2 linked regions of the Pararhizobium sp. A13 genome follow. The protein of the gene in region 1 interacts with the protein of each later gene in a pairwise test. Links are inferred from orthologs where the notes say so. Each region holds a gene or a part of one and is shown on either strand. Other genes may lie near its edges. The genes, in order: WI754_RS07130 and WI754_RS15500.

The links.
Region 2: the proteins of WI754_RS07130 (region 1) and WI754_RS15500 interact in binary tests that used the Escherichia coli proteins (3 or more experiments, as listed by UniProt). The link is inferred for Pararhizobium sp. A13 from one-to-one orthologs.

What each region holds. Positions count from the first base shown.
Region 1 is NZ_CP149510.1:1,480,898-1,492,424, reverse strand. Bases 8,156-11,527 are described here. They hold WI754_RS07130 ([protein-PII] uridylyltransferase), read right to left. Parts: upstream 11,206-11,527; coding sequence 8,356-11,205; downstream 8,156-8,355. Other genes in these bases: mutS (DNA mismatch repair protein MutS), read right to left, coding at 11,303-11,527; murJ (murein biosynthesis integral membrane protein MurJ), read right to left, coding at 8,156-8,359. Also shown: tRNA (N6-isopentenyl adenosine(37)-C2)-methylthiotransferase MiaB, read right to left, coding at 1-934; WI754_RS07175 (lysophospholipid acyltransferase family protein), read right to left, coding at 984-1,772; WI754_RS07170 (N-acetyltransferase), read right to left, coding at 1,884-2,381; tRNA (adenosine(37)-N6)-threonylcarbamoyltransferase complex dimerization subunit type 1 TsaB, read right to left, coding at 2,391-3,056; WI754_RS07160 (NifU family protein), read right to left, coding at 3,103-3,669; WI754_RS07155 (universal stress protein), read right to left, coding at 3,812-4,303; trpS (tryptophan--tRNA ligase), read right to left, coding at 4,357-5,424; WI754_RS07145 (D-Ala-D-Ala carboxypeptidase family metallohydrolase), read left to right, coding at 5,868-6,350; WI754_RS07140 (VOC family protein), read right to left, coding at 6,363-6,755; more of murJ, read right to left, coding at 6,767-8,155.
Region 2 is NZ_CP149510.1:3,141,947-3,154,103, forward strand. The notes cover bases 1-2,775. They hold WI754_RS15500 (P-II family nitrogen regulator), read right to left. Parts: upstream 1,670-2,775; coding sequence 1,331-1,669; downstream 1-1,330. Other genes in these bases: glnA (type I glutamate--ammonia ligase), read right to left, coding at 1-1,269; WI754_RS15505 (NAD(P)H-hydrate dehydratase), read left to right, coding at 2,007-2,775. Outside these bases: more of WI754_RS15505, read left to right, coding at 2,776-3,485; WI754_RS15510 (DUF72 domain-containing protein), read right to left, coding at 3,486-4,289; excinuclease ABC subunit UvrA, read right to left, coding at 4,314-7,235; WI754_RS15520 (single-stranded DNA-binding protein), read left to right, coding at 7,503-8,036; WI754_RS15525 (MarC family protein), read right to left, coding at 8,113-8,739; gyrA (DNA gyrase subunit A), read left to right, coding at 8,973-11,753; WI754_RS15535 (FAD-binding protein), read left to right, coding at 11,904-12,157. UniProt on the Escherichia coli protein: P-II indirectly controls the transcription of the glutamine synthetase gene (glnA). P-II prevents NR-II-catalyzed conversion of NR-I to NR-I-phosphate, the transcriptional activator of GlnA. When P-II is uridylylated to P-II-UMP, these events are reversed.

The sequences.
Region 1 (11,527 bases):
ACTCCGCCGTCGTGTGGCGCCGGTTCATCGCTTTCAGGATACGGTTGGAGCCCGACTGGATCGGCAGGTGCAGATAGGGCATCAGCTGCGGCAGGTCGCGATGCGCGGCGATCAGGCTGTCGTCCATATCGCGCGGGTGGCTGGTGGTGTAGCGTAAACGGGCGAGGCCCTCGATCGCCGCCAGACGGTGCAGAAGCTCACCGAGCCCCCATGTTTCGCCATTCGGGCCGGGGCCATGCCAGGCATTGACGTTCTGGCCGAGCAGCGTGATTTCGCGCACGCCGCCATCGACGAGCCTCTGCGCTTCGGAAACGATCTGGGTGACCGGGCGGGAGACTTCCGAGCCGCGCGTATAGGGCACGACGCAGAACGTGCAGAACTTGTCGCAGCCTTCCTGGACCGTCAAAAAGGCGGTGACGCCCCTTGCCCTGGTCTTTGCCTTGTCCGGCGCCGGCAGATGCTCGAACTTGTCCTCGATGGCGTAGTCGGTCTCGAGCACGCGCTCGCCGCGCTTGACGCGCTTCAGGGCTTCGGGAAGCCGGTGATAGGTCTGCGGGCCGATGACGAGATCGACGGCCGGCGCCCGGCGCAGGATTTCATCACCCTCCGCCTGGGCGACACAGCCGGCGACGCCGATCATCATTTCGCGGCCTTCGCCTGCCTTTTTCTTCTTCAGCTCGCGCAGGCGGCCAAGCGCCGAATAGACCTTTTCGGCCGCCTTCTCGCGGATGTGACAGGTGTTGAGCAGCACCAGATCGGCGTCTTCCATGACGTCGGTCGAGACATAGCCATCCTTTGCCAGCGCGTCCGTCATCCGGTCGGAATCATAGGCGTTCATCTGGCAGCCATAGGTCTTCACAAAAACCTTGCGGACTGCTGAGCTTTCGAGCGCCATTTCGGGCTTTGCGGACAAAACTGCTGTTTCCTGTGTCATGGGCGGTTCCATAGAGCAAAGAGGGGCAAAATTGAAGCCCTTTCGGCGTTCAGCGGCCGCGCAGCTTGAGCGCCAGCATGGAACGGATGCTCTTCTCCACCTGCCGGCTGACCGCCTTACGGTTGCTCTCCGGCGTATAGGTGATCTGTTCGCCGAAAATAACGTCCACATCGACGGCCCCCTCGTAAAGGATGCCAAGCAGATGCGGTGCCAGCGCGATATCGCCGGGCCAGGCTGCAATCGGCCGGTGGTAGCGTCCCATCGGCATGCCGTGAATGCCGGTATAGGCGATGGCAACCGGCTGGACATGCACGACACCCGTCGGGGACAGCGGCACGGCGGACGCCGCGGCGCCGAACAGCGATGTCTTGATTTCGAGCAGCCGGTTGCCGTCGGACGTCGTGCCTTCGGGAAACAGAACGACGATCTCGCCATCGGCCAGCCGCTTGCCGATCTCGTTGACCTGATTGCCGGTGGTGCGCTTCTGGTCGCGTTCTATGAAAATCGTCTTCTGGAGCCGGGCGAGCACGCCGAAGACCGGCCAGGCCTTCACGTCCGACTTGGCAACGAACACCACGTCGGCGATCGAGCCGAGAACGAGGATATCCTTCCAGCTCGCATGGTTTGACACCAGCATCAACGGTCGCTGACGGTCCGGCATGCCGTGGACGCGGACCCGGATGCCGACCAGGCGGCAGGCCATTCGGTGCCAGAGACGCGGAAGCCTGCGCCGCCGCGGCGTATCCAGCCAGAGAAAGACCAATTGCATCGGGAGCAGGACGAGCGTCGCGACAAACAACAGTGTCATGCAGAGCGTGACGCGCAGCCAATTGATCACGCGCGCAAACTCCACGCCCGCAGCCGGACGGCGGTGCGGCAGATATCTCGATCCCTGATCGTCTGGTCGGCGTGGCGGCGCAAGCGCGTCCCTCATTCAAAGGCAGTACGGCTAGCCAAGATCGAGGCGCATGACAAGGGCTGCTGTCCTGTTGCCACCGGCACCCTGATAATAGGCCCGTCTTTTGCCGACATCGACAAAACCGAGCTTGCGATAAAGGCCAATGGCAGCAACATTGGTTTCATCGACTTCGAGGAAGACCGCCTCTGCCGCCTGATCACGCGCCTCGCGCAGGGCTGCCCGCATCAGCCGCCAGCCGAGGCCCAGGCGCGAAAAACGCGGATCGACGCCGATCGTCAGGATTTCCGCCTCGCCGGCGGCGACGCGCGACAGTACGAAGCCGCCGGTCAAAGGCCGCGCAGAGGCATTGCTCTGGCGTGCGATAAACCCGAAGACAGTATCCTGAACCAGCAGCGAATGCAGTTCGCCATCGCTCCACGGGGATGTGAAGCGCAACTTGTGAATGGCAGCTGCCTTCGGCAGGTCGTCCGCTTCCAGCGTGACGATTTCGAACTCGGGTTTGCGGATAAAATAGTCAGTCAGCGACATCTTACGCTCTTACGCCCGCGCCACGGCAAAGCCGGCCTGCGGCCTCACGTCCGGCCCGCGCAAATACAGCGGGCTCGGCTTGCCCAGCGACGGATCGGCAACGACACCAAGCCGTGCCACAGTACCGATATCGGCGACGTCGATCTGTGCCACATCCGGCAAGGGAGCATCGGTAAGATGCCGGGTGGCGGAGCCGCAGATGACGCCGTCGAACCCCGCGAACATGTGCCGCGCATCGCCAAGCTCGACGATCTGCGCCTCGGTCCGCGGAGCGCCGGCCGCCTCGAATATCTGGCAATAGAGTTCGTCACGTTTCGCATCCATTGCGGCAAGGACCGGCCGTCCCGGATGCTTCTCAGCCGCGGATTTGGCAAGCGCTGCGAGGATGGAAACACCGACGGAAGGCACACCCAAGGCCAGAGCGAAGCCACGCGCCGCGGCAACACCGACCCGGATACCGGTGAAGGAGCCGGGACCGATGGTGACGGCAATGCGATCGATGTCAGAAAGGGTCTTGCCGCTTTCGGCAAGTGCCTGATCGATGAAAGCCAGCAGTTGCTCAGCATGACCACGGCCGATATCGGCGCCGGCAGATGCCAGTACCTTATCGGCGGTGCTGTCATAAACGGCTGCAAAACAACCCGTCCCAGCCGTATCGATGGCCAGAACGATCATGGATGTTGAACTCTAACGCATAGTCGCGGCACAGGTTTACGCTCGCTCAGACGGCCTCGACCGCCTGCACTTCGGGAATGAAATGGTGCAACAGGTTCTGCACCCCATGCTTCAGCGTCGCCGTCGAGGACGGGCAACCGGAGCAGGCGCCTTTCATGTTGAGGAACACCGTACCGTCACGGAACCCCTTGAACGTAATGTCGCCGCCATCCTGGGCAACGGCGGGGCGCACGCGGGTTTCCAGCAGCTCCTTGATCGTCGCGACGATGGTTTCGTCGCCTTCCTCGAAGAACTCGCCGTCCTGGTCGCTTTCTTCAGCGCGGGTCTGCACCGCCATGACCGGCTGGCCGGACATGAAATGCTCCATGATCGAGCCGAGAATGGCCGGCTTCAGATGCTGCCACTCCTGATCTTCCTTGGTCACGGTGATGAAATCGTAGCCGAAATAGACGCCAGTGACGCCGGGAATCATAAACAGCCGGGAGGCGAGCGCCGAACCGGCTGCGGCTTCTTCCGCATCGCGGAACTCCGCCGTGCCGTTTTCCATCACCACCTTGCCGGGCAGGAATTTCAGCGTCGCTGGGTTCGGGGTGGCTTCCGTCTGGATGAACATGTCTTTCTCCGCGTCGGCCGGGATGACGTTCAACCAGCCTGTTTAGAATTATTCAAAAGAATATAGGCGGTTTGAACAACGGCTTCAAGATGCGCCAGGGACCGTTTCCGGCCCGGAAGGATGAAAACGGCTGATGCTGCTTTCAGCTCAGCGCGTCGATTTCCGCGTCAGTCAGAATGTCCGGTATCACGGTCACCGGGATCGGAAATGCCGCCGTCTTGCCGGCGATCGAGGATACCAGCGGCCCCGGACCATCCTTGGCAGAACCGGCCGCAAGCACGAGGATCGCGATGTCCCGGTCTTCCTCGATCAGGCTGTAGATCTGCTCGGTTGCGCTGCCTTCGCGAATCACCATTTCGGGCTCGATGCCGATCGTCTCGCGCACCGTCTGCGCAATCTTGGCGAGCGTTGCCTCGGCCTCTTCACGCGCTTCTGCCCGCATGATGCCTTCGACGCCCAGCCATTGCTGGAAATCGCCGTCGGCAATGACGTACAGAAGAACCATGCCGCCATTGGAATTCTTGGCCCTCATGCCGGCATAGTGAACGGCCCGGCTGCATTCCGGCGTATCGTCGATTACCGCCATAAACTTGCGGCGGTGACCTTCCAGTCTTGAGAGTCGTGTTGAAACCATAGCGGGACTCTTACACCCGATATTTTTGGCTGCAAGGTTTCTTTTGCGGCGAATTATTGCAGAAAGCCGACGATTTCCCGGACCTGTTTCATGGTCACTTCCGCCCGCGCCCGGGCCCGTTCGCCGCCATCGCGCAGGATGCCGTCGATGTGGGTCGTGTCATCCATCAGGCGGCGCATCTCGCCCGAGATCGGCGCGAGAACGTTGACCGCCAGATCCACCAACGCCGGCTTGAAGACCGAGAACTGCTGGCCGCCAAACTCCTCCAGAACCTGGCTCTTGGTCCTGTCGGCAAGGGCCGCATAGATGCCGACGAGGTTGTCCGCTTCCGCGCGCCCCTTGAGGCCCTCGACCTCGCCCGGCAATGCATCCGGGTCCGTCTTTGCCTTACGGATCTTCTTCGAGATCGTATCGGCATCATCCATCAGGTTGATGCGCGACAGGTCGGAGGCATCCGATTTCGACATTTTCTTGGTGCCGTCGCGCAGGCTCATGACGCGGGGCGCCGGCCCGTCGATCAGCGGCTCGACCATCGGGAAATAGGCATGCACCGGCTCTTCGCCGACCTTGATGTCGACGCCGTAGTCGGTCTTGCGGATATGCTCCATGAAGTCGATGTTGAACTTCATCGCGATATCGCGGGCAAGCTCCAGATGCTGCTTCTGGTCATCCCCGACCGGCACGTGCGTGCCGCGGTAGACGAGGATGTCGGCGGCCATCAGGCTCGGATAGGCAAGCAGGCCAAGCGACATCTGCTCGGCGTTCTTGCCGCCGGACTTGTCCTTGAACTGCGTCATGCGTTCCATCCATCCGATGCGGGCGACGCAATTGAAGACCCAGGCGAGCTCCGCGTGCTGCGGCACAGCCGACTGGTTGAAGACGATATGCTTCTTCGGGTCGATGCCGGAGGCGATGAAGGCGGCGGCGATCGAGCGAATCTGGTTGGGCATGTCCTCATGGACGAGCTGGGCAGTGATCGCGTGCAGATCGACGACGCAATAGATGCAGTCGTTATTCTCCTGCAGCGCCACGAACTTGCGGATCGCGCCGAGATAATTGCCGAGATGGAGATTGCCTGTGGGCTGGACGCCGGAAAAAACGAGCGGCTTGAAGTCTGACATCGTGTCCTCATTCGGGCTTGTGGAGGGCCCGGCCTCTGTTGCTGTTGGCGGGCTTATGCACACAGGTGTGGCGGTGATCAAGAGGCGAGCCGCGGTGTTTTGGCTTTCGCCAGCGCAAGCGTCCGCCAAACGACGTAGCCGACCTGCCGATCCTATGCCCGCAAACTGGCGGCAAGGCTTTGATTCTTCATGCCCAAGATGGAATTTTATCCTCTAATATTCCTACCGTGTTAATAAAGAAGGCCGAATTACGGGCTACCACTTTCGAGGTATAGGTAGAAAATTTCATAAAATTGCTTCATTTAAGATGAATTTCCCAACCCGCCACCGTGGCCAAGGTCGTTCTGTTTTACCGCGCAAATCGAACCGCGCGGCGAACCGACATTTGCGTGCGCCCCCATCCGGAAGCGGATGTTGAACGGGCTCATGCCAAGGGGATTGCCATGCGTAACCTGCTCTGGATTGCTCTTGCATGCCTGCTGACCGTTTCCAGCTTTGCCACGGCCGATGCCAAAGATGGCCGGGTGCGTAAAGTCAAGCTCCCTGCGTATAGCAGGTCTGCTGCCTACACCATCCAGACAGTATCCGTCAGGACGGGCTGCTTTTCTCCCCGTCTCGAGGGCATATTGGCGCATATTGCCATGAAAACCGGACAGCGCCCGCTGGTGACGTCAGGTCACCGCCCCCATGCTCATCGCCGGGGTTCGCTGCACCGACTGTGTCAGGCCGCAGATATTCGCGTGCCCGGAGTGTCGGAAAGCAGGATCATCGCCGCAGCGAGAACGGCGCCGGGCATCGGCGGCATCGGCCGCTATTGCAACGGTATCGTTCACGTCGATACCGGCCCCCGGCGCCAGTGGGTTCATTGCGGAAGAGCACGCGGCGGCATTCTCAGTGCCAGACGCCGGTCAGCAAGGCGCGCCTGACGCGGCGCGACTTCAGGCCACCGGCTGAAGCAAATCCCACATATTGCCGAAGGGATCGGCAAAGACCGCGACTGTTCCATAGGCCTCGCGGCGCGGTTCCTCCAGAAACCGGACCCCTGCCCCGAGCATCGCCGTGTGGTCACGGCCGAAATCGTCGGTGAACAGAAAGAAGCCGACCCGGCCGCCCGCCTGGTTTCCGACGGCCGCCTGCTGCTCAAGGCTATCGGCCCTGGCGAGCAGCAGCGCCGTTTCCGTGGCGCCTTTCGGACGCACCAGCACCCAGCGCTTGCCGTTACCAAGATCGGTGTCTTCCAAGACGTCGAAGCCGAGCACATCGCAATAGAAGGCAATGGCCGCATCATAGTCCGGGACGACAAGTGCAACGCGCGCGATCATCTGCTTCATGGGTGCGACCTTCAGATATCGGCGGGCGGGGCTGGTTTGGCGCCGGCTTTCCGCTTCAAATTCCGCCGGATCATGCCGAGATCGGCACCGCCGATCAGGAAGGCGACGGCGAAATAGACGATCATCGAGACGGCAATCAGCAGGCTGAGCGTTGCAACCTTCGTCAACAGCGACGCGCCGGAGGCGAGCGATACCGCAAAGACGTCGCGGAGATAATAAAGCACCCCACCCATGATAGCCGCAGAAACAATGAGAAGAGCTGTCCGGCGCATAAGCGCCCATTCCCAAACGAGATGGCCGCGGCGCAGCAGCGTGACGAAGAGCAGGACGGTGCTGAGCCAACCGGCCGTCGCTTCGGCGATTGCGATGCCGGGTGCCCCGAGACGCGGGAACAGGGTCAGGGCTGCAGCGCAATTGACGGCGACGGCGACGACGGAAAAGCGCATCGGCGTCTTCGTGTCCTCGCGGGCGTAAAAGCCAGGTTGCAGCGCCTTGATCAGGACGAAGGCCGGCAGGCCAATGCCGTAAATGGCGAGGATCGAGCCGACGATCTCGGTGTTCTGCTGGTGGAAGGCGCCGCGTTCGTAGAGCACGCGGATGATCTCGTCGGAGAGAATCCAGAGCGCGAAAGCCGCCGGGATCGTCAGGAACAGCACGAATTCGATTGAACGGTTCTGCAGGTTTCCGGCTTCGCGCAGATTGCCGCCCTTGAGCGCGCGGGACAGTTCCGGCAGAAGCACCACGCCGACGGCGATGCCGACGACGCCGAGCGGCAGCTGATAGATGCGATCGGCATATTGCAAGGCTGCGATGGCGCCGTCCTGGGCCGAGGCGATCGCCTGGCCGATCAGCTGGTTGATCTGGGTGATGCCGCCGGTGATCGCGGCAGGTACGGCAAGGATCAGCAGGCGCTTGACGTTGGGCGTGAAGCGGGGAAAACGCAGGCCGATGCTCATGCCGGCGTGGAGAACGCCGAGATAGACGACGGCAAGCTGCAGGATGCCGGCCGCCAGCACACCCCAGGACAGATACCAGGCGGTCGCCAACGGGTCGGCGCCGGTATAGAGCGCGTAGAACAGCGCACCGATCATCACAACATTGAGGAAGATCGGGGCGACGGCGGCGGCGAAGAAATGATGCAGCGAGTTCAGCATGCCGCTCATCATTGCGGTCAGCGACATGCACATCAGGTAGGGGAACATCACCGCCGCCATGCTGACCGTGATGCCGAACTTCTGCGGATCGTCGGCAAAGCCCGGCGCGATGACGAAGCGCACCAGAAGCGGCATGGAAAGCTCCATGACGATGGTGAGGATGAAGAGCACCGAAAAGAGCACGCCGAAGACTTCTTCGGAGAAGCGCTTGGCGCCGTCAGTCCCGTTCGCCTCGATCTCTTTGGAAAAGAGCGGCACGAAGGCGGCATTGAAGGCGCCCTCGGCAAACAGACGGCGAAAGAGGTTCGGGAAGCGGAAAGCGGCGTAGAAGACGTCGGCCATGGGCCCAGTGCCGAGGGCTGCCGCCATCAGCGTTTCGCGGGCGAAACCGAAGATGCGGCTGCCGAGCGTGGCACCGCCGACCGTCATGAATTTCCGGACGAGGCTCATGAATCCGCCTTGGTTTTTCTGGGAGCGGCCGCCGGACGCTGGGTGTTCTGCGGCGCGATCATGCCCGACGGCATGCGGTCTCTCATCTCGTCGGCCTCGTCCGACATGACGGCCTTCAGCCTGGCCACGATATTGCTGTGGCGGGCCTCATTGGTGATCTTCTGGCCGACGAGGTCGGTGACGTAAAAGGTATCGATGACCTTCTCGCCGAAGGTGGTGATGTGCGCGGAGGCGATATCGAGCGAAAGGTCGGACAACACGGCCGTGATCTCCGACAGGAGGCCGGTGCGGTCGAGGCATTCCACCTCGATGACGGTGAACTTGTTGGAGAGGCTGTTGCTGATGGTGACGGCCGGCGGCACCGTGAAGGCCTTGTTGCGCTTGCGGTGCTTGGTCCGGCTGGCGATCACCTCCGGCAGCCGCTTCTTGCCCGACAACACATCCTCGATCATCTTGCCGATGCTGGCGGCGCGGCGCGTCTCGTCGTCATCGTTCGGGAATTCGCGGTTGACGAGGATCGTGTCCAGTGCCCGCCCGTCGGACGTCGTGAAGATCTGCGCGTCGACGATGTTGGCGCCGGCCGCGGCACAGGCGCCGGCGATGACAGCCAGAAGGCGCGGATGGTCGGGCGACAGCACGGTGATTTCCGTGATGGCGTGGAACTGGTGGGTCCTGACCATCGTCGCCAGTGCCCGGCCGGCCTTGTCGGCCTCACGGATGAAGCGGGCGTGGCGGAGCTGATCCTCCAGCGGCACGGAGAGCAGATACGGCTGGTAGTGCAGCTTCGTATAGGTTTTCCGGTCCTTCTGGCTCCAGTCGGACAGCGCGTTGTAGAGCACGTCGGCGGCATGAGCGGCGCGCTCCTTGCGCGGCAGATCGGAAAAGCCGCCGGAGAGGAGCAGTTCTGTTTCGTAGTAGAGGGTGCGCAGAAGCTGACCCTTCCAGCCGTTCCACACGCCCGGGCCGACGGCACGGATGTCGGCGATCGTCAGCACGAGCAGCATTTTCAACCGGTCGAGCGACTGCACCCTTTCGCTGAAATCGATGATCGTCTTGCGGTCGTTGAGATCACGCGTCTGGGCGACCATCGACATCGTCAGATGCTCCTCGATCAGCCAAGCAACCGTTTCCGTCTGTTTCGGCGTCAGGCCGAAGCGCGGGCAGAGTTTGCGCGCAACCTTGGCACCGGCGGTGGAATGGTCCTCGGGGCGCCCCTTGGCAACGTCATGGAGGAGCACGGCCACGAACAGCGCGGTACGATCCTCGACGTTCGGCATCAGCTTGACGGCAAGCGGATGCAGCTCCTCGTCGCGGCCCTGGTCGATGCGCGACAAGACATCGACGGCGCGCAGGAGATGCTCGTCTACCGTATAGTGGTGATACATGTTGAACTGCATCAGCGAGACGATCTTGCCGAATTCCGGGATGAAGCGGCCGAGCACGCCGGCCTCGTTCATCCGCCGCAGGATCAGCTCCGGCTGGCGGCGCGAAGTCAGCATCGAGATGAAGAGCCGGTTGGCCTCCTCGTTATCGCGCACGGCCTGAGTGATCAGGCCGAGCGACCGGGTCACCTGCTTCAAGGCGGCCGGATGGAACTCCAGGCCATTGATATCGGCGACATGGAAGATGCGGATCAGGTTGATCGGATCGCGCTTGAAGATATCAGAGCTCGCGAGCGCGATGCGCCCACCGTCATCGACGAATTCCAGAGTGCCGGCGATCTTGCGGACACGGTGCGTGAAACGGCTGAGCGCCGCGGTGAACCCCGGAAGCTGTTTGGCCTGCTGGTCTTCGAGCGCTGCGCAGAAGATGCGGGTGAGATCGCCGACGTTCTTTGCCACCAGGAAATAGTGCTTCATGAAGCGTTCGACGGCGGTCATGCCGGGGTGATCATGATAGCCGAGGGCTTCCGCGATCTCGCGCTGGATGTCGAAGGACAGCCGCTCCTCGGCCTTGCCGGTCAGGAAATGCATATGGCAGCGTACCGCCCAGAGAAAATCATCAGACTTCTGGAAAAGCTCGTATTCCTGGCGTGAGAGAACACCGAGTTTGACCAGGTCGGCCGAATCCTTGACCCGGTAGAAATATTTGGCGATCCAGAACAGCGTGTGGATGTCGCGCAGGCCACCCTTGCCTTCCTTGACGTTCGGCTCAACCAGATAGCGCGTGTCGCCGGCCTTGCGGTGGCGCTCGTCGCGCTCGGCGAGCTTGGCGGCGATAAAGTCCGGACCGGTGTTCTTGACGATTTCGCTGTCGAACCGGGTTTCCAGTTCGTCCGCCAGCTCGCGCGACCCGCAGATGTAGCGCGATTCGAGGATTGCGGTGCGGATCGTCATATCGCCGCGCGCCAGTCGGACACACTCGTCGATCGTGCGCGTGGCGTGGCCGACCTTGAAGCCGAGATCCCACAGGATATAGAGCATGAACTCGATCGACGGCTCGGCCCAGACGGCCTTCTTCACCGGCAGCAGGAAGAGAAGATCGATATCCGAGCCAGGCGCCAGCGTGCCGCGGCCATAGCCGCCGACGGCTGTAACGGCGATGCGGGCCCAGGGCTGCGCATTGGCGGCGTCGAAAACCTCGTTCAGAACGAAGTCGTGCAGGACGGTGATCAGCTGGTCCTGCAGCCAGGAAATCCGCTCGGCGCATTTGAGACCGCTGCCATCCTGCTTGAGCAGTTCATGGGCGTTTTGACGGCCGTCGAGATTGGCCTGCTTGAAGGCGGCGAGCAACGCCCGGCGCATCAGGTCGCGTTGCTCCGCATGCGCTGAAGCGATGAAACTGCACTTGGCCCTCAGCGCTGCGACATTCAGGATATCGGGAAATGAGGTGTCGTGTATGGTCATCAAATGCCGACCGTGTTCCTGTCCGGCGGGCTCAACGAGCCGCTGCTTGTGCATGCGCTATAGACCTTTTGTCCGAGAATGCACAGGACTGTAGCGTTCAAGAATTGCCAAGTTGTTTCTTCAGCGCATAAAGCGCATCCATCGCTTCGCGCGGCGTCATATCATCCGGATTGAGGCTTTTCAAAGCCTCTTCCACCTTGGACGGGCCGACCGTCATCCGCTCCTCTCGTCGGATCGCCACCTGGAACAGCGGCAGGTCGTCGATCAGCTGGCTCGCCGGGTTCTTGCGGTCGGCATCCTCGAGCTTTGCCAGCACATCCTT
Region 2 (12,157 bases), 1.7 Mb from region 1 along the record:
GTCGAGGTTTTCGAGCGCTTCGCGCAGCGAACCGCAGACGGTCGGGATCTTCTTCAGTTCTTTCGGCGGCAGGTCGTAGAGATCCTTGTCCATGGCCTTGCCGGGGTGGATCTTGTTCTTGATGCCGTCGAGGCCGGCCATCAGCATGGCGGCAAAGCCGAGATAGGGGTTTGCCAGCGGGTCGGGGAAGCGAACTTCGACACGCTTCGACTTCGGACCGGTACCGAATGGGATACGGCACGAGGCAGAGCGGTTGCGGGCGGAGTAGGCCAGCAGAACCGGCGCTTCATAACCCGGCACCAGACGCTTGTAGGAGTTCGTCGTCGGGTTGGTGAAGGCGTTGATCGCCTTGGCATGCTTGATGATGCCGCCGATGTAAAAGAGGCAGGTTTCCGACAGGCCGGCATATTCGTCGCCGGCGAAGGTCGGCTTGCCGTCCTTCCAGATCGACTGGTGCACGTGCATGCCCGAGCCGTTGTCGCCGAAGATCGGCTTCGGCATGAAGGTTGCCGTCTTGCCATAAGCATTGGCGACCTGGTGCACGACGTACTTGTAGATCTGGATCTTGTCGGCGTTGCGCACCAGGGTGTCGAACTTCACGCCGAGTTCGTGCTGGGCAGCGGCCACTTCGTGGTGCTGCTTTTCGACGGTGACGCCCATTTCGGTCAGCACCGTCAGCATTTCGGAGCGCATATCCTGGCAGCTGTCGACCGGCGGAACCGGGAAATAACCGCCCTTGACGCGCGGACGGTGGCCGAGGTTGCCGGTCTCGTAGTCGGTGTCGTCGTTGGACGGCAGTTCGGACGAGTCGAGCTTGAAGCCTGTGTTGTACGGGTCAGCCTTGTACTTCACGTCGTCAAAGACAAAGAACTCCGGCTCGGGGCCGACGAAGACGGTGTCGCCGATGCCGGAAGCCTTGAGGTAGGCTTCGGCCTTCTTGGCAATGCCGCGTGGGTCGCGGTTATAGGCTTCGCCGGAGACCGGATCGAGAATGTCGCAGACGATGACCATCGTTGACTGTGCGAAGAAGGGGTCCATGTGCACGGTTGCCGGATCGGGCATCAGCACCATGTCGGACTCGTTGATGGCCTTCCAGCCGCCGATCGACGAACCGTCGAACATCACGCCATCGGCGAACATGTCCTCATCAACACAGGATACGTCCATCGTTACGTGCTGCAGCTTGCCCTTGGGGTCGGTGAAGCGCAAATCCACGAACTTGACGTCGTTATCCTTGATTTGCTTAAGGATATCATTTGCAGTCGTCATTTTTTGAAAGTCCCTCTCTTGAGATGACGAGGTAGTAGCCCGGACCGAACGGCCAGGCGGATCAGATGGCGTCGATGCCTGTCTCACCGGTGCGGATTCGAATGACCTCTTCGATATTGGAGACGAAAATCTTTCCATCACCAATACGCCCGGTCTGGGCGGCGTTTCGAATGGCCTCGATCACGGCTTCGGCGTTCTCGTCTGCCAGCACGACTTCGACTTTCACCTTCGGGAGAAAATCAACAACGTATTCTGCCCCACGGTAAAGTTCCGTGTGGCCCTTCTGGCGTCCAAAGCCCTTCGCTTCCGTGACGGTGATACCCTGCAGGCCAACCTCCTGAAGGGCTTCCTTCACTTCGTCAAGCTTGAAAGGCTTTATGATCGCTTCGATCTTTTTCATGAGAAAATGTCTCTCCGCTTCTCCCGTTATAGCAGGCTTATGCCCGCTTGCCCTCAATATGCATTTTACATGCCAGATATGGCAAATGCGATGCCGTTTTGGACGAAAACTCCTCCAACAGAGACGATCATAGCTGTTTCTTCAGAATAAACAGCGCCTTTTGCCTATTTTTTATGAATTTTTGTATGTCGCTGGTCATCGCGGGCGCGTTGCTTGTTTGAGGGCCGTATTAAGCGGCATAGATAAGCGCTAAATATGTGCAAATGCATAAAAAATAAACATTTGCTGTTCGTGTTTTAGCCTTGCAGGCGCTTCGCCAGCAGGGCATTTTGAGGCCATGCCAGCTTTTAGAAACGACGCCATCGTTACGCCCGCCGAAATGACCGCGATCGATGCCGATGCGGCTCGCTCGGGGATCAACAGTTTCAGCCTGATGACATCCGCCGGAACGGCCGTTTCGGCGGCGGCCTTGCGGCTTTATCCCGGTGCCTTGCGGTTTGTCGTCCTGTGCGGTCCCGGCAACAATGGCGGGGATGGCTATATCGCCGCCGCCGCCTTGCGCGGCAGCGGCGCGGATGTCGAAGTCCATGCCTTGGGCAATCCGGCGGCCTTGAAAGGCGATGCAGCGCGTGCCTACGCGGGCTGCGGCGTTGCGGTGAAACCGCTTGCGGACTATGGCCCGATTGCCGGAGACGTCGTCATCGACGCTTTGTTCGGAGCGGGTCTTTCACGCGCTGTTCCGCCGGAGGCGGCAAGCGTGATGCGGGCGGTAGAGAGCCAGGATCTTCCGGTCATCGCCGTCGATCTGCCCTCCGGTGTCGACGGCCGCAGCGGACAGGTGCTGGGAGCAAGTTTTCACGCCCGTCACACGGTCACGTTCGTGGCCCGGAAGCCGGGACATCTGCTGACACCGGGGCGGATGCTTTGCGGCACGCTGGAGGTGTTCGACATCGGCATCCCCGAGCGCATCCTGCGTGCTCGTGCAGGCACGCTTTGCGAAAACAGCCCGCATCTCTGGCGGGAGCACGCCTTTGCCCTGGACCCGGCCGCGCATAAATTCAAACGCGGGCACCTTGCGGTTTTTTCGGGCGGCCCGCTTTCGACAGGCGCCGCGCGGCTATCGGCGGTCGCCGGACTGAGGGCGGGGGCCGGATTGGTGACGATCGCCTCGCCCGCCGCGGCCCTGCAAGCCAATGCGTCTCATCTGACGGCGGTGATGTTGAAACAGATCGAGGATGAAGACGACCTCTCGCACTGGCTGGCCGACAAACGCATCAGCGCCTTCGTGCTTGGCCCGGGATTTGGCGATCTGGAGAGGGCGCGGCGGTACGCCCTGATGCTCGCGGGGCGAAAACTGGTGCTCGATGCCGATGGCATCACGGCTTTCAAGGACGACCCCGCGTCGCTCTTCAAGGCCTACGCAAAGGGTGAAACGCGCCTGGTCATGACACCGCATGAGGGCGAGTTCGCCCGGCTGTTTCCGGATATCGAGGCCGATAAAGCCCTTTCCAAGGTAGACCGCGCCATTGCCGCCGCCAAACGCAGTCGTGGCGTCGTCGTCTACAAGGGCGCAGATACGGTGATCGCCGCGCCCGACGGCCGCGCTGCAATCAACACCAATGCGCCGCCGTGGCTGGCGACGGCAGGATCGGGAGATACGCTTGCCGGTATTGTCGGCGCGCATCTGGTGCAGGGCATGCCAGCCTTCGAGGCGGCCGCCGCCGGTGTCTGGCGTCATGGACGAGCCGGCGCCAAAGCAGGCGAGGGGCTGACGGCGGAAGACCTCGCAGCGGCAATCGAACCGCTTTCGGTCTGATCAGTCCACCCGCTTCTGCAGTGCCCGCGCGCCATTCGGCGCATTGACCTTGCCTTCGGTGATGAAGAAGGCAAAGACATCGCGGGGTTTCTTTTCAGGCTTGTGCGAGGGAGCGCCGAACTCCAGCTCGTCAACCACGCCGCCTGAAGCCCAGTTCTTTAGCCGATCGGCCCAGAGATCGAGCCGCTTTTCATCGTAGCAAGTCTCGACATCATCGCTACCGGTTTGCAGGCGCGCATAGACGAAATCCGAAGTGACATCGGCGATCATCGGGTATTCGGCGTGATCGGCGCAGACCACCGCGACATTGTATCTTGCCAGCAGCGCGATGAATTCCGGCGTCCGGAACGAGGGATGGCGCACTTCAACGACGTGCCGCAGCGTCAAGCCATCCTGCTTCTCCGGCAGCAGTGCCAGAAAGGCACCGAAATCATCGGCATCGAATTTCTTGGTCGGCATGAATTGCCACAGGATCGGGCCGAGACGCGGCCCCAACTCCGTCAGCCCCTGGCCAAGAAATCGGCTGATCGATTCACCCGCCTCGCCCAGCACCTTCTTGTTGGTGGCAAAGCGGCTGGCTTTCAGGGAAAAGACAAAATCCTCCGGCACTTCGGCCGCCCATTTGGCAAAGGTTTCCGGCTTCTGCGAGCTGTAATAGGTGCCGTTGACCTCGATGACCTTCAGCTGCCGGCTGGCATATTCCAGCTGCCGCTTCTTCGACAGCGTTTCCGGATAGAACGTCCCCTCCCAAGGATCGAAGGTCCAGCCGCCGATGCCGCAGCGGATCGTGCCTGATTTGGTCATGCTGTCTCCCCCTCGCGTTACCTTTTACTCCGCCGCTTCCGCCTTACGGATCGGGCGTCTTTCCAACAGCTCCTTCAAGAAGGCCCCGGTATGCGACCGCTTTTCCTTGACGATGTCCTCTGGCGTTCCTGCTGCAATGACCTCGCCGCCGCCGTCGCCACCTTCGGGGCCGAAATCGATCACCCAGTCGGCGGTCTTGATGACCTCGAGATTGTGCTCGATGACGACGACCGAATTGCCCTGATTGACGAGTTCATGCAGAACTTCAAGAAGTTTGGCTACATCATGGAAATGCAATCCAGTTGTTGGTTCATCCAGAATATAGAGCGTGCGCCCGGTCGAACGCTTCGACAGCTCCTTGGCAAGCTTGACGCGCTGCGCCTCGCCGCCCGAGAGCGTGTTGGCCTGCTGACCGACCTTGATGTAGCCGAGGCCGACCTGGTTGAGCGTGATCAGCTTGTCGCGCACGGCCGGAACGGCGGCGAAGAACTCGACTCCTTCTTCGACCGTCATGTCGAGCACATCGGCGATCGATTTGCCCTTGAAATGCACATCGAGCGTCTCGCGATTGTAGCGTTTGCCGTGGCAGACATCGCAGGTGACATAGACATCCGGCAGGAAGTGCATCTCGATCTTGATGACGCCGTCGCCCTGGCAGGCCTCGCAGCGGCCACCCTTGACATTGAAGGAGAAACGACCAGGCTGGTAGCCGCGCGCTTTTGCCTCCGGCAGGCCGGCAAACCAGTCGCGAATCGGGGTGAAGGCGCCGGTGTAGGTCGCCGGATTGGAGCGCGGCGTGCGGCCGATCGGCGACTGGTCGATGTCGATCACCTTGTCGATGTGTTCGAAACCGTCGATCCGGTCGTGTTCCGCCGGATTTTCGCGCGCGCCCATGATGCGGCGTGCGGCCGCCTTGTAGAGCGTCTCGATCAGGAAAGTTGACTTGCCGCCGCCCGATACGCCGGTGACCGCGGTGAAGATGCCGAGCGGGATCGAGGCCGTGACGTTCTTCAGATTGTTGGCGCGGGCGCCGACAACCGTGATTTCCTTTTTCTTCTTCAGTTTGCGCCGTTCGGACGGCACGGCGACCGAAAGTTCGCCGGAAAGATATCTTCCGGTCAGCGAGTTCGGATTGGCGATGATGTCGGACGGCGCGCCTTGCGCGACCACCTCGCCGCCATGGATGCCGGCGGCGGGTCCGATATCCACGACATAGTCGGAAGTCAGGATCGCATCCTCGTCGTGCTCGACGACGATCACCGTATTGCCGATGTCGCGCAGATGCCGAAGCGTCTCGAGCAGCCGGGCATTGTCGCGCTGATGCAGGCCGATCGACGGCTCGTCGAGCACGTAGAGCACGCCGGTCAGGCCCGAACCGATCTGCGAGGCCAGCCGGATACGCTGGCTTTCGCCGCCCGACAGCGTCCCAGAATTGCGCGAGAGGCTGAGATATTCCAGGCCCACATCGTTGAGGAAGCGCAGCCGCTCGCGGATTTCTTTCAGGATGCGAACGGCGATCTCGTTCTGCTTGGCATTCATATGGCCCGGCAGTGTCTCGAACCAGTCGCGCGCAACGCGGATCGACATATCGGTCACTTCGCCGATATGCAGCTTGTCGATCTTGACCGCTAACGCTTCCGGTTTCAGGCGGAAACCGTCGCAGGCAGGGCAGGGCGCCGCCGACATGTAGCGCTCGATTTCCTCGCGTGCCCAGGCACTGTCGGTCTCCTTCCAGCGCCGCTCCAGGTTGGGTACGATGCCTTCGAAGGTCTTGGTGGTGTTGTAGGACCGCGCACCGTCCTCGTAATGGAAACTGATCTTTTCGTCGGTGCCCTGCAGGATCGCATGCCTGGCTTCGTCGGACAGATCGCTCCATTTGTTTGACAGCTTGAAGCCAAACGCCTTGCCGAGGGCTTCGAGCGTCTGATTGTAGTAGGGCGACGAGGACTTGGCCCAGGGCGCGATGGCACCGTTCTTCAATGTCCGGTCGGGTTCCGGAACGATCAGCGCCTCATCGATCTTCTGCTGGCTGCCAAGACCGTCGCAGGTCGGGCAGGCACCGAACGGATTGTTGAACGAAAACAGCCGCGGCTCGATCTCCGAAATTGTGAAACCGGACACGGGGCATGCGAATTTTTCGGAGAACAGAACGCGCTCGTGCGTCTCGTTCAGCGACTTGTTGGCAGAGCCCCCCGCGGCCGTCTCTTCCGGCGGCAGCGGCTTGTCGGCGAATTCGGCGATGGCCAGGCCGTCGGCGAGCGTCAGGCAGGTTTCGAGACTGTCGGCCAGACGCGCCGTCAGGTCGGGGCGCACGACGACGCGGTCGACGACGACGTCGATGTCGTGCTTGTACTTCTTGTCGAGCGTCGGCGCCTCGGCGATCTCGTAGAACTGCCCGTCGATCTTGACGCGCTGAAAGCCCTTCTTCATCAGCTCGGCAAGCTCTTTCTTATACTCGCCCTTGCGGCCGCGCACGATCGGAGCCAGGATATAGAGCCGTGTTCCCTCACCGAAATCGATGACACGATCGACCATCTGGCTGACCGTCTGGCTTTCGATCGGCAGGCCGGTGGCTGGAGAATAGGGCACGCCGACGCGGGCAAACAGCAGGCGCATATAGTCGTAGATTTCGGTGACCGTGCCGACCGTCGAGCGCGGATTGCGCGAGGTCGTTTTCTGCTCGATCGAGATCGCCGGTGACAGCCCGTCGATCTGGTCGACATCCGGCTTCTGCATCATCTCGAGGAACTGACGGGCATAGGCCGAGAGACTCTCGACATAGCGGCGCTGGCCTTCCGCATAGATCGTGTCGAAAGCGAGCGACGATTTTCCGGAACCGGACAGGCCGGTCATGACGATCAGCTTGTTGCGCGGCAGGTCAAGGTCAATGCCCTTCAGATTGTGCTCGCGCGCGCCGCGGATGGAAATGGTCTTGAGTTCGCTCATCGTGTCCAGCTTTGTAAGTCCATTGAAAGCTCCTATTTAAGTACGGCATAGCGCATGTCGAGGCGCAATGCGAAAAACAGGCTGGCTTTCCCGAGTCGGTTGACAGGATATTACGAGTTTACTAGAACAAATAAAGAACAAACTTCAAAATCTGTTGTGGATGACGGGATGCAAAGGGGCGTATGGTGAGCTGTCAGCCGCTAAAGTGCGCGCTCTAAATTTTGGTGGCCGGGCAGCGATGCCGGGCGGGATAACAGGAAAAGCAAGATGGCGGGTAGTGTCAACAAGGTGATTTTGATCGGAAACCTCGGGGCCGACCCGGAAATCCGGCGCACGCAGGACGGCCGGCCGATCGCCAACCTGAACATCGCGACGTCGGAAACCTGGCGCGACCGCAATTCCGGCGAGCGCAAGGAAAAGACCGAGTGGCACCGCGTGGTGATCTTCAACGAGGGCCTCTGCAAGGTTGCCGAGCAATATCTGAAGAAGGGCGCCAAGGTTTATATCGAAGGCGCGCTGCAGACCCGCAAATGGCAGGACAAGGACGGCCAGGATCGCTATTCGACGGAAGTGGTGCTGCAGGGCTTCAACTCGACGCTGACGATGCTCGACGGCCGCGACGGCGGTGGCGCTGGTGCCGGCGCCGGTCGTGGCGGCTCGGACTACGGTGGCGGCAATCTCGGCGGAAGCTCCGGCAATTACGGCGACGACTACGATCGTCCGGCGTCTGCGCCTTCGGGCCGCTCCAGCGGGGGCGGCGGAAACTTTTCACGCGACATGGACGACGACATTCCGTTCTGATTCTGCCAATTGCGGCACAACAAAAGAAGGCCCGGGAAACCGGGCCTTCTTGCGTCAGGGGTGAGGCGTGACTGCCTCACGCGAAAGCCGACTTCACGCCATCGACGACGAACTGGACGGCGAGAGCCGCCAGAATGACGCCGAGCAGTCGTGTCAGGATGGCGCGGCCGGTGACGCCGAGAAACCTGTCGATGCGCTCGGCAATGACGAGTGCGGCAAAGAGAAGGGCCAGACAGAAGGCGATAACGAGAATGAGCTGAGCCCTGTCGATGGTGGCGGAGAGGGATCCCGACAAAAGGATCGTCGCCGAGATCGCGCCGGGACCGGCAATCAGGGGCAATGCCAGCGGAAACACTGCGATATTGTGAATGTGGTCGCGGGTGATGGCCGCTTCGCCGGTTTTTTCCTTCCGCTCATTTCTTTTCTCGAAGATCATCTCGAAGGCGATCCAGAAGAGCAACAGGCCGCCGGCGATCCGGAACGCGCCGATCGAAATGCCCAACAGCGAAAGGATGCCGTTGCCGAACAGGGCAAAGGCCGAGAGAATGAAGAAGGCGATCAGCGTGCCGCGGCGCGCCACAAGGAACCGTTGTTGGCGGCTCATGCCCGTGGTCAGGCTGAGGAAGATCGGCGCGAGGCCGGGTGGATCGATGGTGACCAGAATGGTGGTCAGCGCATTGATCAGAAGGTCGAAGTGTGACATCCGATGTCCCCGTCGCGGCCTTGTTTATGATCGCCGTCTCATGGATTGTTAGGCGACCGGATCGACGAAGGAAAGAGCCGTTTCGGACCGTTCCTTCGCTTTTGCCTTGCAAATGCCATCCATAGCGCCGAAGAGCCTAAAAGGCTGTTCAAAACCCGGCCCCGAAATTGGCGCTCGCCAATGCATTCGGCTATAAAAATCTGTCTGATTCTGAACAAAGATCGTGATCGAAATTGACTGAACAAACCACACCCGGCGGCGGCAAGAATCCACCAGGCATCGAGCCTATTTCCATCATGGAGGAAATGCAGCGGTCGTATCTCGATTACGCCATGAGCGTCATCGTCAGCCGCGCTCTTCCCGATGTCCGCGACGGTCTGAAGCCGGTTCACCGCCGCATCCTCTGGGGGATGAGCGAACTCGGCATCGACTGGAACAAGAAATACGTCAAATGCGCCCGCGTCACCGGTGACGTGATGGGTAAATACCACCCGCACGGCAACATGGCGATTTACGACGCCCTGGCGCGCATGGCGCAGCCTTGGTCGTTGCGTCTGCCGCTGATCGACGGTCAGGGCAATTTCGGCTCCATCGACGGCGATCCACCGGCGGCCGAACGCTACACGGAATGCCGGCTGCAGAAGGCAGCGCATGCGCTGCTCGACGACCTCGACAAGGAAACGGTCGATTTCCGCGACAACTATGACGGTACGCTGAACGAACCCTCGGTCGTTCCGGCCAAGTTCCCGAATCTGCTGGTCAATGGCGCAGGCGGCATCGCGGTCGGCATGGCGACGAACATCCCGCCGCACAACCTGATGGAAGTCATCAACGGCTGCATCGCGCTGATCGACGATCCGGCGCTCGAACTGCCGCAATTGATGGAGATCATTCCCGGACCGGACTTCCCGACCGGCGCCTTCATCCTTGGCCGCTCCGGCATCCGCTCGGCCTATGAGACGGGCCGCGGCTCGGTCATCATGCGCGGCCGCGCCACCATCGAACCGATGCGCGGCGATCGCGAACAGATCATCATCACCGAAGTTCCCTATCAGGTGAACAAGGCGACGATGATCGAGAAGATGGCAGAACTGGTCAAGGACAAGCGCATCGAGGGCATTTCCGACCTGCGCGACGAATCCGACCGCCAGGGCTACCGCGTCGTCGTCGAACTCAAGCGCGACGCCAATGCGGAGGTCATCCTCAACCAGCTTTATCGCTACACGCCGCTGCAGACCTCCTTCGGCTGCAACATGGTGGCGCTGAACGGCGGCAAGCCGGAGCAGATGACGCTGCTCGACATGCTGCGCGCCTTCGTGGCCTTCCGCGAGGAAGTCATCAGCCGGCGCACGAAGTACCTGCTGCGCAAGGCGCGTGAGCGCGCGCACGTTCTGGTCGGTCTCGCCATTGCGGTTGCCAATATCGACGAGATCATCAAGCTGATCCGCGAGGCGCCGGATCCGCAGACCGCCCGCGAGCAATTGATGACGCGCCGCTGGCCTGCCTCCGATGTCGAGAGCCTGATCCGGCTGATCGACGATCCGCGCCACCGGATCAATGAGGACCTCACCTACAACCTGTCGGAAGAGCAGGCGAGGGCGATCCTTGAACTTCGTCTCGCCCGCCTGACGGCGCTTGGACGTGACGAAATCGGCGACGAACTCAACAAGATCGGCACCGAGATCAGCGATTATCTGGACATCCTCTCCTCGCGCGTCCGCATCATGACGATCGTGAAGGACGAGCTTATAGCCGTGCGCGACGAATTCGGCACGCCGCGCCGCACCGAGATCGTCGAAGGCGGTCCGGACATGGACGATGAGGATCTGATCGCCCAGGAAGACATGGTCATCACCGTGTCCCACCTCGGCTATATCAAGCGGGTGCCGCTGACGACCTACCGGGCGCAGCGTCGCGGCGGCAAGGGCCGCTCCGGCATGGCGACGCGCGACGAGGATTTCGTGACGAGGCTTTTCGTCGCCAACACGCACACGCCGATCCTGTTCTTCTCCTCGCGTGGCATCGTCTACAAGGAGAAGGTCTGGCGTCTGCCGATCGGAACGCCGCAGTCGCGCGGCAAGGCACTGATCAACATGCTGCCACTCGAAGCCGGCGAACGCATCACCACGATCATGCCGCTGCCTGAGGACGAGAGCACTTGGGAAAACCTCGACGTGATGTTCTCGACCACCCGCGGCACGGTTCGCCGCAACAAGCTGTCGGATTTCGTCCAGGTCAACCGCAACGGCAAGATCGCCATGAAGCTCGAGGAGGAGGGTGATGAAATCCTCTCCGTCGAGACCTGTACCGATCAGGACGACGTCCTTCTAACGACGGCTCTCGGCCAGTGCATCCGGTTCCCAGTCGATGATGTGCGCGTCTTCGCGGGCCGAAACTCGATCGGCGTCCGCGGCATCTCGCTCGGTGAAAACGACAGGATCATCTCGATGACCATCGTCGGCCATGTCGGTGCCGAGCCTTGGGAACGCGCTGCCTACCTGAAGCGCGCCGCGGCAGAACGGCGCGCGGCAACCGGCGAAGACGAGGAAATCGCTCTGGTCGGCGAAGAGGTGACTGAGGAAGGTCAACTTGACGAGGCCCGTTACGAGGAACTGAAGGCGCGCGAACAGTTCGTGCTGACGGTCTCGGTCAAGGGATTCGGCAAGCGGTCGTCCACCTACGATTTCCGCACCTCCGGCCGCGGTGGCAAGGGCATCCGCGCGACGGACACGTCGAAGACGGGCGAAATCGGCGAACTCGTCGCAGCCTTCCCGGTCGAAGACAACGATCAGATCATGTTGGTGTCGGATGGCGGCCAGCTGATCCGCGTGCCTGTCAACGGCATCCGCCTTGCCAGCCGCGCGACCAAGGGTGTGACGATCTTCTCGACAGCCAAGGACGAGAAGGTCGTCTCGGTCGAGCGGATCAGCGAGCCGGAATCCGATGAGGAAGACGAGATTGCGGCCGGGTCGGACGTGCCGGAAGGCGAGCCGCCCGCTGCAACGGAAGAGTAACGGTTCCTCCATGTCAAGATGAAAACCGGGCGATCCTGTCGCCCGGTTTTTCTTTGCCATTGAATTTGTTCGTCCGCGAATTAATCCTGTCGTTGCACCGTTACAGACGTGATTCCCAGATGGGCAATCGGGGCAAGGGGCAGGGAATTCATGGGGCATTTGACACGGCGCGCGCTGTTGGCAGGGGTATCCGCAGGCATCGGGCTTTATGCCGGCCGCACGCTTCTTGCTCCGACAAGCGCCGCAGGTCCGGTTTTTCCGGCGGAAGCGCAGGCCGACAGCGGAGCCATTCTCCTCAATGACGCCAGTGAATTGTCCCCGACCCCGGTTGCAAAACACGTGGTTGTCACTGCCGACCCCAGGGGGGAGGTCGTCGAAAACATCCGGGCGCTGATGGCCGAGGC